DNA from 2 places in the Trinickia sp. genome. Region 1 is predicted to be linked to the other one. Evidence: riboswitches for the same ligand, from Rfam matches in the RefSeq annotation. Region 1 holds a riboswitch; the other holds the start of a gene.

Region 1 (7,601 bases):
GCTCATCAAGTGGGGATCGCTCGGCGCGGCCGCATGGGCGGGGTATCGCTTTCTCGCGCAAGCGATTCACCGCGAGCACGCGCGGTCGGCCACGCAGACCGGCGATGCGCCGTAACGCGCTTGCAGCGGTGCGCCGCTGAGCGCTCTTATCTCCGCGAGCTGAGCCGAGCCGGTTCGATTTCCGCGGCTCATGTCCGCGGTTGCCGCTACCGGCGGGCCAGCCAGCAGCCGGGGTCCATGGTGCCGCGCGAGCCAGCTCTCCGGTTCATACGCTCGCCGAGCACATCCAGAATGAATGTCCCGCATGCATCGCCGGCCATCGGGCCGGCATCGACAGGCCGCGCCTCCAGCGCGTAGTATCCGCTCGCGCGGTCGCCATCGACCACATGGAGCCGATAGACCGGCGCGCCGACAGGCGGCGCCTGGTCGAGTCCAGCCGGCAAGACGACCGCCCCGCCCGCATGCGCGTCCGAGCCCGCTTCCAGAAACTGCGCCGCGCGGTAGAGCGCCATCGCAGCATCGGCGCGATGGGCGCGCGCCACATGCTCGCGGTAACTCGGCAGCGCGTAAGCGGCCAACGCAGCGACGATCGCCAGCGCCACCACCAACTCCATCAGAGAGAATGCCGCGGCCCAGCGAGCCGGCGTGCGCGTAGCGTCCCTGGCGTTCAATTACCGTCTCCTCACGATGCGGCGCCAGTGGCGCGATTCCTTACCCGCTTCGCGAACCACGAAGACCTGTGCCCACGCTTGCGCATCCACGCTTGCGCCAAAGCCTCTCGCCGTGACGACATATCCCCGCGCGTGCGGCCGCTCCGCAATGCGCAGCCCTTCGATCAGACACTGAGGCGGCCTGCGACCACCGGGCCAGTTCGGTAGCGGCGAAAATGCAGCGGCATCGGCGAACGGATCGCGCTCTTGCCAACGCATCGCCTCCGCGCGGCTCGGCAGCAGCAGCGGCGCGCGGCCGGCCTCGTGCTCCCGGAGGCAAAGCTCGAGCGCGACATTGGCCGCCTGCATGCTATGCAGCGCATCCTCGAAGTTCGATGCGCGCCGCACACCCATGATGGTCGCGTCGAACGAGGCGATGGCCGCCGCCGATACCATCGACGTCAGCATGAGCGCAACCGGCAACGCCGCCCCGGATGCGTGCCCGGCAAGACGGCAGGCTCGATGGGTCCGTGGCACCAGACCGTATGCCGACGCATTGCTCATCGGCCCGCCTGCTCATGATTCCGTATCGCAACGCGGCGCCGGAATACCTGCCGAGCGAGGCCGTCGAAATAGCGCGTCGCCATCGGGTCGCAATCGACAGGCTGACCGCGTGCGGCCGTCCGCCTCCCGCGGACACGCACACAGATATCCACGGCAGTGACATGCTGCCAATCGTTTGGCGCGACGGCGTCGGCACGAACGGCTCGGGCGGCCCCGCGTATCCAATACCTGAAAGCCAGCCGTTCGACACCCGCAACAGCCGGTTGCCGGGCAAGACCGCCGTTGCCTTCGCAATAAAGCTCGGGGGTGCCGCCATCCCGCGATGTCCCCACGAAAAAGCGATTGGAGACGACGACCGGCTCTCCGGCTCGCCCGATACCCTGCCCCAGGCAATCCGTCGTTTGCCCCGCCTCGGTGGGCCACGTCGCCACGGCATCGTCGACATAGCGGATAACGATGCCGTCGGAGCCGCTCGCATCGCGCTCGCAACGAAGCCCGCCCGCCGTTTCGACCGGATGTCCCGACGTACAGCCGAATAGTCCCGGCGCGATATCTCCCGACAGCGCCGGCAACCCTGGCGGCACAAACCCCGCCATCTGGATCTGCTCGCTCATCAGCAACAGGGATGTCATACCGGCCTCGCGCATCAGCGCCGTATCGGCAGACGCGGCATAAAACTGACGCACCGTATGGTAGAGCGATGCGATCATCGCCACGACGAAGAGCCCCAATGCCGTTGCAACCATCAACTCGATGAGCGTATGCCCGCGGCTGCGCCCTCCCACTGAGCCGCGCCTCATCGATTTCGCCCCGCGCGAAGCGCCCGGCCTCATGGCGTCGCCCCCAGAAACAGAGGCGCTACGCTGCAAGAAAGCTCGGGGGCGGCGAACTCGGGCGGACATCCATCGAAACGTGTCGGGCGCGCTCGCCCAAGCGCGTGCCCACCCGCTTGCGAACTCGCCCAGCGCACCGCGACGAATGCGGCACCGCCACCTGCATCGCGTACGACGATGTCGCCACGCGGCAATGCCTGCATGGCCTGGGCACGCCAGTACTCCATCCCACCCGCCGCCGCGGATCGTTCGCGCAGCGCATCGGCGGCAGAAGCCGCAATCAGCGATGCCACCTCGCGCTGCGCAGAACTCTTTTCGGTACGCACGGCCACGAGCTGGCTCGAGATCGTGCCAACAAGAGACAACGCGGCGATGCCCAGTGCGATCGCAACTTCAAGCAGCGAGCCTCCAGTTTGCCGGCCCGGGATTCGCGGCGAGGCATTCATGCGTGCCGCCCGCACTCGGCGCTCACCCTCGCCCTGCCGCCGGCAGCGATCGAAACGCAGCGCCTCGCGGCTTGCGCAGACGCACCATGACGAGCGCCTGTCGGCGCGATCTCGAAGCTGCGAAACCCGCCGATCACCTGCCCGGCTGGCGGGCGAAACCGGATCGCATGCGCGGCGCCGCGGATCCGCACGCCGGGCGCCGGAACATGCGTGCGCAATACCCGCTGTCCGTAACCGGTTTCAAGCGCGACGACCCAACCCGTCGCCCAATCGACGGGAACACGGTCCCGGCCGAAGTCATATCCGCCGTTATGGACGCATCGTCCATAACCATCAGTGCGGCAAATCACGACCGGCAAACCGATACGAACCGCTTCGCTGCGCGCGTACGACATGCTCGCCAGCAATATGCGCATGCTCGCTTCGACGCGCTGGCGTTGCTGCCAGGTGGCAAACGACGGTATCGCCAGCGTCGCGAGCAACAGCATCACGGCGCAGACGATCAGCGTTTCGACGAATGTGAATCCGCGCGCGTGCCGCGCACGTCGGCGCTCAATGCCTGCCCCGCTTGCACCGAACCGCATTCCCAGCTCCGTTGTCCGTTGTTCGATTCGATCAATCTAGCGGACGTGCACGTACAGCACCATCGTCCGTTCGGCCGAGTGGCGAGCAGGTATCGACGCGCCGACAATGGCGCGTCACGTCAATATGCAAGGGAAGGAAAACGATGAAACGACGAGACCGATCAACGCTTGCGCGACGGTTTGGCGGGAGCGGCGCGACGAAACTCTTCGATGACGTCCTCGAATTCGGATACATCCTCGAAGCGCCGGTAGACCGATGCAAAGCGAACGTAAGCGATGGTATCGAGCTGACGCAGCTCGTTCATCACGAGCTCGCCAAGGCGCTCGCTGCGCACTTCGCGTTCGCCGCTGCCCAGCAATTGATACTCGATGCGGGCAACCGCCGCGTCGATCGCGTCCGCCGCAACGGGGCGCTTTCTAAGCGCCAGTTGCATGCTCGCGACGATCTTGCGGCGATCGAATTCGGTGCGGCTGCCATTCTTTTTCACCACCGCCGGCAACATGAGCTCGACTCGCTCGTACGTCGTGAAACGCTTGTCGCAGGCCGGACACCGGCGGGGGCGCCGAATCGCGGCGCCGTCCTCGGATACGCGCGAATCGACGACCTGGGTATCCTCGTGCCGGCAAAAGGGGCAGCGCATGGTGGCTCAGCGATAAACCGGGAAGCGCTTGGTGAGTTCGGCAACCTGCGCGCGCACGCGCTCGATCGTCCCCGCGTCTTCCGGGTTCTCGAGCACGTCGGCAATCAGATTCCCCACTTGCTCCGCTTCTTGCGCACCGAAGCCACGCGTCGTCATGGCGGGCGAACCGAGGCGGATCCCGCTCGTGACGAACGGCTTTTCCGGATCGTTCGGAATCGCGTTCTTGTTGACGGTGATATGCGCCGCGCCCAGCGCGGCTTCGGCCGCCTTGCCGGTGATGTTCTTCGCGCGCAGGTCGACCAGCATCACGTGGCTTTCCGTACGGCCCGACACGATGCGCAAGCCGCGCTTGACGAGCGTCTCGGCCAGCACGCGCGCATTATCGACCACGCGCTGCTGGTAGGCCTTGAACTCAGGCGAGAGCGCCTCCTTGAATGCGACAGCCTTCGCGGCGATCACATGCATGAGCGGGCCGCCCTGAATGCCGGGGAAGATGGCCGAATTGATCTGCTTCTCGTATTCGGCCTTCATCAGGATCACGCCGCCGCGCGGGCCGCGCAGGCTCTTGTGGGTCGTCGTCGTGACGAAATCGGCATGGGGAACCGGATTGGGATACACACCGGCGGCGATGAGCCCCGCATAGTGCGCCATATCCACCATCAAATACGCGCCGACCGATTTCGCGATCTTCGCGAGGCGCTCGAAGTCGATCTTCAGCGCGAACGCCGATGCGCCCGCAACGATCAGCTTCGGCTTGTGCTCCTCGGCAAGCTTGGCCGCGGCGTCGTAGTCGATGTCTTCCGCCTCGTTCAAGCCGTAGCTGACCACATTGAACCATTTGCCGGACATGTTGACCGGCGAGCCATGCGTCAGGTGACCGCCTTCGGCGAGGCTCATGCCCATGATCGTATCGCCCGGCTTGAGCATCGCGAAAAAGACACCCTGATTCGCCTGCGAGCCGGAGTTCGGCTGCACGTTCGCGGCCTCGGCGCCGAAGATCGCCTTCACGCGCTCGATGGCCAGCCGCTCGACGATGTCGACGTATTCGCAGCCACCGTAATAGCGCTTGCCCGGATAGCCTTCGGCGTATTTGTTGGTGAGCTGCGAGCCCTGGGCGGCCATCACGGCCGGGCTCGTGTAGTTTTCCGATGCGATCAGTTCGATGTGTTCTTCCTGACGGCGGTTTTCCTGTTCGATCGCTTGCCAGATCTCGGGATCGATGGCGGCAATGGTGCTTTGGGCTCTGTCAAACATACGGATTCCGTTGAAGGTTTACAGGTTGGCCGAAATGCGCGGAATGCATACGAACGTACGCTTGCACTGGATGGCGGAGGGGCCGGCACTGGCGTGGCGGAAAATTCGAATGATCGAAGCTCCGTTGCACCCGCGGGGCAACCGCCGCTGCGCAAGCGAACGCGCGCGGTTTTCGGCTGCCCAGGCGAACGGCAAAACGGCACCTTGCGCTTCACGGTGGGTCGCTCCACCTTGACCCCGGAGGGTGCTATCGCCAGTTACGCAAGGGTTGAGCGCGTTAGTGTACTGGCAGCGCAACCAATAGGCAATTGGCCGGCCACAGTGCCAGCACGGCCGCATCGCGGCGGGCTTGCGCGTACCGCTTACCGCGCCAACCCGCCCGCGAAAGGTACCCGGAGCCCTCGGCGCGCGCCCGCCACTCCACCGAAAGCATTTCGAAAGAATTGGAAGCCTTCATACCGCGACCGGGATACGGCGGGTATCATCGGCCCGTTCCGTTTTTCGCCTTCGGTAGTTCTTGCTTATGCCGGCAAGGCCATGAGGCCTGCCGGGTTCGACCAGCCAGGAGCAGCAATGATCGTTTTAGTCACGGGCGCATCCGCCGGCTTCGGCGCCGCCATCGCTCGCAGTTTCGTCAATGGCGGCCACCGCGTGATCGCCACCGCTCGCCGCCTCGATCGCCTGGAGGCGCTCGCCGAGGAGCTTGGACCGGCACTTTTGCCGCTCGAGCTCGACGTGTGCGACCGCGCCGCCGTACAAGCGTTGCCGGGGCGGCTGCCCGAGGCGTTCGCGTCCGTGGACGTGCTCGTCAACAATGCGGGGCTCGCCCTTGGACTGGAACCCGCACAGCGGGCCGATCTCGACGATTGGTCCCGGATGATCGAGACGAACTGCACCGGCCTCGCCGCCGTCACGCATGCTCTGCTGCCAGGAATGGTCGAGCGCAATCGCGGCCATATATTCAACCTCGGCTCGACGGCGGGCAGCTACCCGTATTCGGGCGGCAACGTCTACGGGGCAACGAAGGCTTTCGTGCACCAGTTCAGCCTGAATCTGCGCGCCGACCTCTCGGGTACGGCCGTACGCGTCACCTGCGTGGAGCCGGGGCTCTGCGGCGGCACGGAGTTTTCGAACGTGCGTTTCAAGGGAGACGACACCAAGGCAGCCGGCCTCTACCGCGGTGTAACGCCGCTTTCGCCGCAAGACATCGCCGATTCGATCTACTGGATCGCCACGCTGCCCGCCCACATGAACGTCAATACGATCGAGCTGATGCCGGTGGCGCAATCGTTCGCGGGCTTGTCGATCCATCGTGGCTGAAACCGCTCGGCAACGCCCGCGCTCCGAGCGCGTAGGCATGGCCGGACGACCGTATCCGGTGCCCTGCGTCCCGCGCTCGACATGTAATTTCGAGATGGTCGTACGGGTTCCGGTAAAATGCGCCCATGAATATGCCTAGCAGTCGCCCAGCAACGGGCCGCGGCTTTTTATGGCCGCTGCGCGTGTATTACGAAGATACGGATGCGGGCGGCATCGTCTTTTACGCGAACTACCTTAAGTTCTTCGAGCGCGCGAGAACCGAATGGCTCCGCGCGTGCGGCATCGAACAAGGCCGCCTCGACCGGGAGATCGGGATCGTCTTCGTCGTACGCGGCACGGCGCTCGACTATCGAGCGCCCGCGCGTCTGGACGATCTGCTGACGATCGAGAGCCACATCGAGCGGCTTGGTCGCGCGAGTGTCGATTTCGTGCAACACGCGTGGTGCGACGATCGCCTGCTTGCCACCGGCGAGATTCGCGTCGCCTGCGTCGAGCGCGCCACGTTCAAACCCGCGCCCATTCCACCCGACGTGCTCGCAGCGCTGCGGCGAGGCCCCGGCGTCGTGCACGCCGGAATGTCAACGGCCGATGCATGAACACCGTTGAGAGTTCGTCAGTGGCCTTGTATTGTCCGCATCGTTACCCATTGGAGCCCGGCTGCGCGTGCCGCCGAGCTTTCAGGTTGCCGACTGGGACCGCTTCGGCGGCTTACCGCCCGTGACGGCCGCCCTTCGGATGCAAAAGCAAAATATCTATGAACAACGCACAAGATCTGTCGATTATTTCTCTTGTCCTCAACGCGAGCGTCCTCGCGCAGGCCGTCATGGGGCTCTTGCTGCTGCTGTCCCTGATGTCCTGGACGTTTATCTTCCGCAAGTGGTTTGCCATTCGGCGCGCCCGCGCGCAAACTGAACAGTTCGAACGCGACTTCTGGTCGGGCGGCGATCTGCAAGCGCTCTATCAGAGCGCGGCAAACAACCGCCATACGATCGGCGCGCTCGAGAGAATTTTCGAATCGGGCATGCGTGAATTCTTGAAAGGCAAGGAAAAGCGCCTGAACGATCCCGGCGCAATCCTGGATGGCGCGAGGCGTGCCATGCGCGCAGCGTTTCAGCGTGAAATGGACGCACTCGAAGCCAATCTCGCGTTCTTGGCATCGGTCGGCTCGGTGAGCCCATATATCGGCTTGTTCGGTACCGTATGGGGGATCATGAACGCCTTCCGCGGTCTCGCGAACGTGCAACAGGCAACGCTCGCAAACGTCGCGCCGGGGATCGCCGAGGCGCTGACGGCGACGGCGATCGGCCTT
Region 2 (7,601 bases), on a different contig from region 1:
AGGGCGTCGATTCGCGAAGCAGCCGCAATGGCGCTTTCCGTTTCGAGGGTGATGAACGCGTGAAGCGAGCTGTAAGTGTCGGCACGCGCGAGCAGTGCCGTTACATAGTCGACGGCTTTCAGCCGCCCCGATCGTATCGCTTGGACAGCTTGCCGTGCGTCCAATGCCCAGGGTTGCGCGATGGTCGATGAGGTCATGCGGTATCTCCTGATTCGGCGGGTGCTTATTTATGAATGAATGGTCAATAAATAGCGGCGTTGCAGCCGGCCGCGATGTGCATCGAGCGCGAAAAGCTGAATAACGTGTCAGCCAGTAATAGTAGCGGCCCCGAGCTTTGCCTGCGTCGCCGCCGATCACGCGTCGATACCTTGCTTGATATTATGACTATTCAGTCAATATATCAACCGGTGTATCGGACGGCTGCTCAGGTCCCCGCAAACCGACGCCGGTGCTCCGATTGCACGCCCGGGCCGTTGCGAGTAGTCTTCAAACCTGCGTCATTCATTCAACGGCAGCCCCACAACCCGTTTTCCTCATGAAAAGTGCAGCGCGTTCGCGTTTCGCCGTTGGCGGCATCGAGACATCGCTCGATGCTGCGCGCCGCTGCTGTCTCATTGCGTTTCCTCCTCCTGTCGCCTCGCCGCCCCCGTTCGGGCGGGTCGTCGCAGCGCTTGCACCGCCACACACGGCGGTGCTCGGCTAAGCGCCGACACTTCGTTTTCTCCTGCAGACCGGCCGTTCGGCCCGCGTAGCTGCGCCAAAGGGCGCACATGCGGGTGCGCGAGTACGCGCGTGCGGATGCGTGCGCGTGTCCGTCGACGTGTGCCGGTCTGCCAGTTCAACGAATTCGACTGGCAGGTGAACTCATGGCTTGGTTCAAAACCGCTTTGGCGGCCTATGGTGCGACTGCGCTTTTTATTCTGCTGTGGAGCAGTGGCGCCATTTTTGCGGAAATCGGGGTGACGCATGCGAGCGCCTCGACGTTTCTGACGATGCGCTTTGCGCTTGCGACGATCATGCTTGCGCTCATCGGTGCATGGCGGCATCGTTGGTTGCCGGCGCGCGGCACGCGCGTCCATGTCGCCGCCACCGGCGCGCTGATGATGGGCGGCTATTCGATCTGCTACTTCCTTTCGCTCGAGCGAGGACTGACGCCCGGGCTATTGGCGGCCATTCTCGGCGCACAGCCGATTGCCACGCTCGTTGTCACCGAGCGACGTTTTTCGGCGATGCGGATGGCCGGTCTTTTCATGGCGATGCTGGGCCTTGCGTCGATCGTGTTTCGCGGCGCATCGGCGTTGAATCCTTCGACGACCGAAGGACTCGCGCTCGCCCTCGCCGCACTTGCGAGCATTACGGCGGGGGCGATCATGCAAAAGCGCATCGTGCAGGAACCGATGGACGTGCTGCCCTTGCAGAACTTCGTAGGCTTGCTGCTTTCGCTGCCTCTCGGGGTTGCCGAATGGAACGGGTTACGGCTGGACGCACCGCTCGCCGTCTCCGTACTCTGGCTCGGGATTGTCATCTCGGTGCTTGCCCAATTGCTGTTCTATCGGCTCGTGCGCCGCGGCAATCTGGTCAATGTGACCAGCCTTTTCTATCTCGTGCCCGTCATTACGGCGCTGATGGACTACCTGTGCTTCGGCCACGCGCTGCAGCCGAGAGACGTCATCGGAATGATCTTGATTCTCACCGGGCTGGCCCTGACGCTTCGCAACAAGGAGAAGGTGCACAGCGCGCCTCGCGAGATGACGCGTGAGCCGCGCGGCTAGTGTCTCGTGGGTTGAACCGGTTCAGCGCAAGCGGGCGGAATCGGGTGGCCGGATACAATGCGGCAGCGTTGCATCGATCCGAATACATCCGATTCCCTCTATGTCCGAATCCGTCCGGGCCTTTTTACTCGGTCCGCTATTGAAGAGCGTTTCACGCTCGTTTTACCTGACGCTGCGCATTTTGCCCGCCGGTATGCGCGACCCCATTGCGCTCGCCTATCTGCTCGCGCGCGCGGCCGATACGATCGCGGATACATCGCTGATCGACCCGGCGCAGCGGCTCGAGCTCTTGCTTGCATTGCGTGCCAGCGTGAATGGCGCGCCGCCCGACGATGGCTCGCTCGTGCGTCGCCTCAGGGATGACGTGGCGAGCCAGCAAGGGCATGCCGACGAAAAATTGCTGCTCGAATCGCTCGGTGGCGCATTCGACGCCTTGACGCAGTTGGATACGGCAGACCGGGACGCGGTGCGCGAGATCGTGACTACGCTGACGATGGGCATGGAGTTCGATCTGCGCACCTTCCCTGACGAACGTTCGGGCCAGCTCGGCGCGCTCGCGACGCTCGACGATCTGGACCGCTACACCTATCTCGTGGCGGGCTGCGTCGGCGAATTCTGGACCAAAATGACCTACTCGCATCTACCCGGCACGCTCAAAGAGGCGGCCGCGACGATGATCGAGCACGGCGTCCGATTCGGCAAGGCGTTGCAGATGACGAACGTGCTGCGCGATTGCGCGAAGGATGTGCGTATCGGGCGCTGCTACCTGCCTGAGCGGATGCTCGAGCGTTTCGCATTGACGCCGCAAGACTTGCTCGCCCCCGATGCCTCGTCGCGCGCCCGGCCGCTCCTGTTCGAACTGGTCGGCAAGACGCTCGAACTGTACCGCGATGCGCTGGCCTATACGTTCGCGATTCCTGCGCGCTCGGTCCGTTTGCGTCTGGCCTGCATCTGGCCGATTCTGATCGGCCTCGAGACGCTTGCGCTGCTTGTCGACAACGACCGATGGCTCGATCCGGCATGCGTCTCGAAGATCGGCCGTTCGCGCGTGTACGGCATCGTTGCGAAATCGAGCATGGTCGTCATGTCGACACGGACCTTGAACGCTTGGGCGGAACGGCTCATCGGCACGATCGAAGCGCGCATCGGTGGCCGTGTTGGCGGGCAAGCGAGTACCGCTCGATCGTGAAATAATCGCCGAGTCCGCGCGACTGGCGCCTGGAGATGGACCACCATCGGGAAACGCGGACAGTGCCCGTGAAGCGGGTGCATTGCCGCGCGCCTGGGCGTCGTCCTTCTTTCCTTCTCCGAGGAGTGATGCAATGCCCACGTCCAGTTCGTTGCTCGCTTTTGGCCTCGTCGCGCTCGGCATGGCGCTGACGCCCGGCCCGAATATGGTCTATATCGTCTCCCGTTCCATCTGTCAGGGCAGCGCCGCCGGCCTGGTCTCACTGGGCGGCGTCGCACTTGGCTTCGTCTTGTATATGGTTGCCACGGCATGCGGCATTACGGCCTTGCTGATCGCGGTGCCGCTTGCCTACGATCTGCTGCGCTTCGGCGGCGCGCTTTATCTGGGCTACCTTGCATGGCAGGCGCTCAAGCCGGGCGGCCGCTCGCCGTTCCAAGTCCGCGATCTGCCGGCCGATAGTCCGCGCAAGCTCTTCGTCATGGGCTTTTTGACCAACATGCTCAATCCGAAGATTGCGGTGCTCTACCTGTCGTTGCTGCCGCAATTCATCGATCCGCAACACGGCCACTTCCTCGCGCAGTCGCTCGCGCTTGGCTCCCTCCAGATCGTGGCGAGCCTGACTGTCAACTCGGTCGTCGCTCTATCTGCTGGCACCATTGCTCGCTTTTTGGCCGGAAGGCCCCTCTGGCTCGTCGCTCAGCGGTGGCTCATGGGCACGGTACTGGCGGGGCTCGCGGTCAGAATGGCGACGGAAGCGCGGCGCTGAAGGGGGAATCGCTCGAAAATGCGTTTCATGGCATGCCGCTTCGGACGGCGGCTGTAGCGCACGCTGTGTCACCCTAGACTTCGACCGTACTCGTTTTGAATGGTGAGCGATATGGTTGAAGGTCCTGGGAAAATAGGCGGCGGGCTGCCGGAGCCGATCGATGGTGAAGGCGGCGAGGGCGCTGACAAAGCGGGGGGCGATGCCGCGCAGCCTCCGCATGCTGCCAAGCCGAGAGGGTCTATCGATCCGCGCCTTAGCGGCTTACCGGGTGCGGCAGCAAGCGCTTCGACACCGCCGGCATCGTCGTCCGAGGACCCGGGCGACGAGTTTAGGGCCGACTTGGCCTCGTTCCTCGACCGAGCGGGCAAAATCACCACTTTGCGAGTGCTGAACAACGATTGGCTACCGGATCGGCTACGGATCGCATACGAGCAAAGCGAGCAAGTCGACGCGCGTGCCCGCGGCGTCCGCAATCTGGCTGAGGTGAAAGCGGTACTGGCGCTAGAGGGAGTGGGAGGACCACCGCCGCTACCTGAGGTTAACCTTCGCAACGTGATGCCACGCGTGACCGGCGGTCGAGAGATCCCGGGACGCGAGCGCCCGAAACCGCTTTCCACTTTAGCGATGCGAATATCGGCGGACGAGTTTCCCGCTGACGAGCGCTTCCAAGCATCGATGCTCGTTCTGAACGCTATCGGCGCAGTGGAATTCAAGCCTCACCGCGTTGAGCCATTAGCCGAAATGGCCGAAGCGACGTCATCGGTGGAGGATGATGCCGAGCGAACCGATGTATATCGAGCGGTGTTGCGGGCGGCCCAAGGGCTCTGGGAGGAGCATAAGGCAGCGCCCGAGAGCAAGAGCGAGATCGGCTCGGGCGAATACGTCCACATCCTCGCGAGTCTTTCGCTGAATTCCCATGCCATTCGCGTCGAACGGGAGGCCACGCTCGCCGCATTGCGGCATGCGGTCGAAGATGAAGAGCTGACTCCGGAGCAGCGCACGACAGCCTCGAGCGGCCTTGACGATTAAGACGTGCCGGGCTGCCGGTTCGCGCCGGGAACCACCCGGTATCACGTTCAACGAAGCGTCGCCTGATTCGCATCCGGATAATCGAGCTTCGGATACCAGTCGGTGCCGCGCCCGCCCGGCGTCAGATCGAGAATGGTCCAAAGCGGCATCAGATCGGGCGCGCCGCGCGGATCTTGCCCGGGATCGGCCGTCTCGGGCCCCATTTCACCCGCATAGAAGTGATGAACCGTGCCGTTGCGGCGAACGAACACATTGATCGCGGGATTGTCGCCCGTTTCCGGGTCTTCATGTGCGTAGTCGAGATTGAAGGTATTCTCGCCGGACGAGAATAGCCGCAGGTAGCGCCAACCTCTTTCCTTCTTGAATGCGATGAGCCGGTCTATCGGCGATCGCGCGACGACGGTCAACGCGACTCGCTGCTCGATGTCGCGCGCCTCGCCGTCGAGCGCGCTCAGAAATGAGGTACACATCGGACACGGACGCTCGCGCCGTGGGCCGAACATCCAGTTATAGATGACGAGCGTATCGTGCTTGCCGAACATGTCGGACAGCGTTGTCGAGCCGTGCTCGCCTTGAAAGCGATAGTCCTGCGGCACGGCGCCGCCGAGCGGCAACGCGCGGCGCATCGCCGCGACGCGCTCGATCTGGCGCCGCAATTCGATTTCCTGTTCGAGCAGTGCATTGCGGGCTTTGCGGTATGCCTCGCTTTCGCCGGGAAAGCGGTACTTCGATTGAGCAAGGAGTGTGGCGGGCTTCAATGCGGGTGTGGATGTGTCTGCTTGATTCATGGAGCGTCTCCTCAGGAGTGCCGAACGAACGGGGGCGGAGCGCCGGTATCGATGACTCGCCTCGGCATCGGCTCCCCCCTTTTCGACGACGAACGAGCCTCGCCAGAATCGACACATCGCCATGAGTTTTCCGTGTTTGCATTTTTCGCGCCCGCTCGTCACACGAGGCTGGTGGCGCTTACGAAAAGCTGCCGCCGAGCGATGCGCGAATCGGATAAGTGTCGTAGATGATCAGCAGCCGCGCGATGCGACCCGCCTCGTCGAACTCGAATACATCGACACATTCAAAGCGCACGGTCGGCCCGTCCTTGAGCGCCCATTCATAGACGAAATATCCCGTGGCACGTGCGGCGCCCGTCGTGCTGACGCAGACATCGATCGGCGTAATGCTGCTTTGCCCCGACGCCGCCGACAGTTTCTCGAAAAACGGGCGAGGCGACACCCAGCCCAGCAAGGGCGAATACACCTGCGCATCAGACGCGAAGAGCGCGCAAATCGCCGCCGCATCGCCGCGTTCGAGTTGGCTCAGGTACTCGCGTATCCGGCTGGTATAAAGTGATTGCGCGGATGTCATTGCGAATTCCTCCATTCATCCGTTATCAAATACCGCACGCGCGATCTCTATGTGGCTACACGTGGGGCGGCTTCGGGACAGACGATATCGACGCCCAGATGAACCAACAATCGAAAAATTCGCAAACGGGCCATGAGCCGCTTGCATACCCGCTCGCCGAACTGACGCGTCCGTTTCCGACGCTCGCGGGCCTGCAGGTTTTCGTCGCCGTGGCGAGCCTCGGCAGCCTCACGAAAGCCGCGGTTCATCTGTGCCGCACGCAAGGCGCCGTGAGCCGGCAAGTCCAGCAGGTCGAGGCGCACTATGGATGTGCACTGTTCGTTCGCCATGCAGGGGGGCTGACGCTGACGCGCGAAGGCGAGCGCTTGCTCGAAGTCGCGTTGCGCGTGCTCACTGAACTGAGCGATTACGCGCGCACGCGAATCGACGAGATCTCGATCGTGACGTTGAGATTGCCGTCGACTTTTGCCGTGCGGTGGCTCTTGCCGCGCATGGCACAGCTCGAGCGTGCGATGCCTGGCGTTGAACTGCGCATCGCCACGTCATCGGACGACCGCCCGGATTTCGCTCGACAGGATATCGATGCGATGGTCGTGCGGGGCAGGGGCCCATGGAGTGGCATGGAGGCGGTCCAGCTTTTTCCCGAGTCGCTGACGCCGATGTGTGCTCCCGCGATCGCCGCATCGATTCGCTCCGTTGACGACCTGAGACGAACGGTGCTCCTGCATGCCGGGCCGAGTCGCGCGGAGTGGCGTTGTTGGCTCGATGCGATCGGCGGCGCGGGTATCGATGTCACGAAGGGGCCTGTGTTGGATACGCTCGAACTCGCGCTGGCTGCGGCAGCCGACGGCCACGGTGTGGCCATCGGCGATCCGCGCATGGCCCGCGAACGGCTGCGCGAAGGCGTGCTCGTTGCACCGTTCGAGGAAGTCGCGCTGAACGGCGCGTCGTATTTTCTCGTCTACCCGTCGCAAAGCGGCGAGCAGCGGAAGATACGAACGCTCGCCGCCGCGCTGACTACCCTCGCGCGCAACGAAGACGGCCAAGGTTCGATCGCTCAGGCGTGAGCGATGGCGTCATTCGCCGATTGCGCGCGCCGTACCGTCCAGTTCGTGATTGAGCACGCGCTGCTCTTCATCGGACAGGCCGCCGCCGTGCTGCGCGGCCATATCGCGCGCTTCCTGGCGAATGACGTCAAGACGATGGTGCAGGGCGTTGCCTTGGGGAGGTGGGTAATAGCCTCCGTTCACGTGCCAGTCGATGCGGCGGCCGAGATTGTCGATGCGGCTGTTGACCTGACCGAAGCGCTCCAGCGCGACCTCGCGCGGGTTCGGGCGCAGCACCGGTGCGGGTGCCGGTACAACGACCTGGCGCGGCGGCGGTGGCTGATTGACGACGCAGGCGCTCAGCGACGCGATCAATGCGCTGCAAGCGAGCGCGCGAACCATTGTTTTCATCGTTTCGTTATCCCTTGTGATTTGCA

The links. Region 1 has a riboswitch for ZMP and ZTP ahead of glyA (serine hydroxymethyltransferase). Riboswitches for the same ligand answer to the same signal wherever they lie in the genome.
Region 2: it holds a riboswitch for ZMP and ZTP, as region 1 does, so the genes downstream of both, ACO1XS_RS17770 (LysE family translocator) here and glyA (serine hydroxymethyltransferase) in region 1, are expected to answer to the same signal.

What each region holds. Positions count from the first base shown of each region.
Region 1 is NZ_JBMRBK010000020.1:72,920-80,520, forward strand. Features, by position in the region: gene ACO1XS_RS03745 (hypothetical protein) at 1-115, shown strand, start outside; gene ACO1XS_RS03750 (type IV pilin protein) at 207-671, opposite strand; gene ACO1XS_RS03755 (pilus assembly PilX family protein) at 672-1,214, opposite strand; gene ACO1XS_RS03760 (PilW family protein) at 1,211-2,014, opposite strand; gene ACO1XS_RS03765 (type IV pilus modification PilV family protein) at 2,044-2,493, opposite strand; gene ACO1XS_RS03770 (GspH/FimT family pseudopilin) at 2,490-3,077, opposite strand; gene nrdR (transcriptional regulator NrdR) at 3,239-3,718, opposite strand; gene glyA (serine hydroxymethyltransferase) at 3,725-4,972, opposite strand; ZMP/ZTP riboswitch at 5,144-5,243, opposite strand; gene ACO1XS_RS03785 (SDR family NAD(P)-dependent oxidoreductase) at 5,546-6,292, shown strand; gene ybgC (tol-pal system-associated acyl-CoA thioesterase) at 6,418-6,888, shown strand; gene tolQ (protein TolQ) at 7,047-7,601, shown strand, end outside.
Region 2 is NZ_JBMRBK010000063.1:179,516-187,116, forward strand. Features, by position in the region: gene iaaH (indoleacetamide hydrolase) at 1-197, opposite strand, end outside; gene ACO1XS_RS17760 (DMT family transporter) at 867-1,772, shown strand; gene ACO1XS_RS17765 (phytoene/squalene synthase family protein) at 1,873-2,961, shown strand; ZMP/ZTP riboswitch at 2,970-3,067, shown strand; gene ACO1XS_RS17770 (LysE family translocator) at 3,095-3,727, shown strand; gene ACO1XS_RS17775 (hypothetical protein) at 3,839-4,756, shown strand; gene ACO1XS_RS17780 (DUF899 family protein) at 4,804-5,544, opposite strand; gene ACO1XS_RS17785 (nuclear transport factor 2 family protein) at 5,723-6,118, opposite strand; gene ACO1XS_RS17790 (LysR substrate-binding domain-containing protein) at 6,217-7,185, shown strand; gene ACO1XS_RS17795 (hypothetical protein) at 7,195-7,575, opposite strand.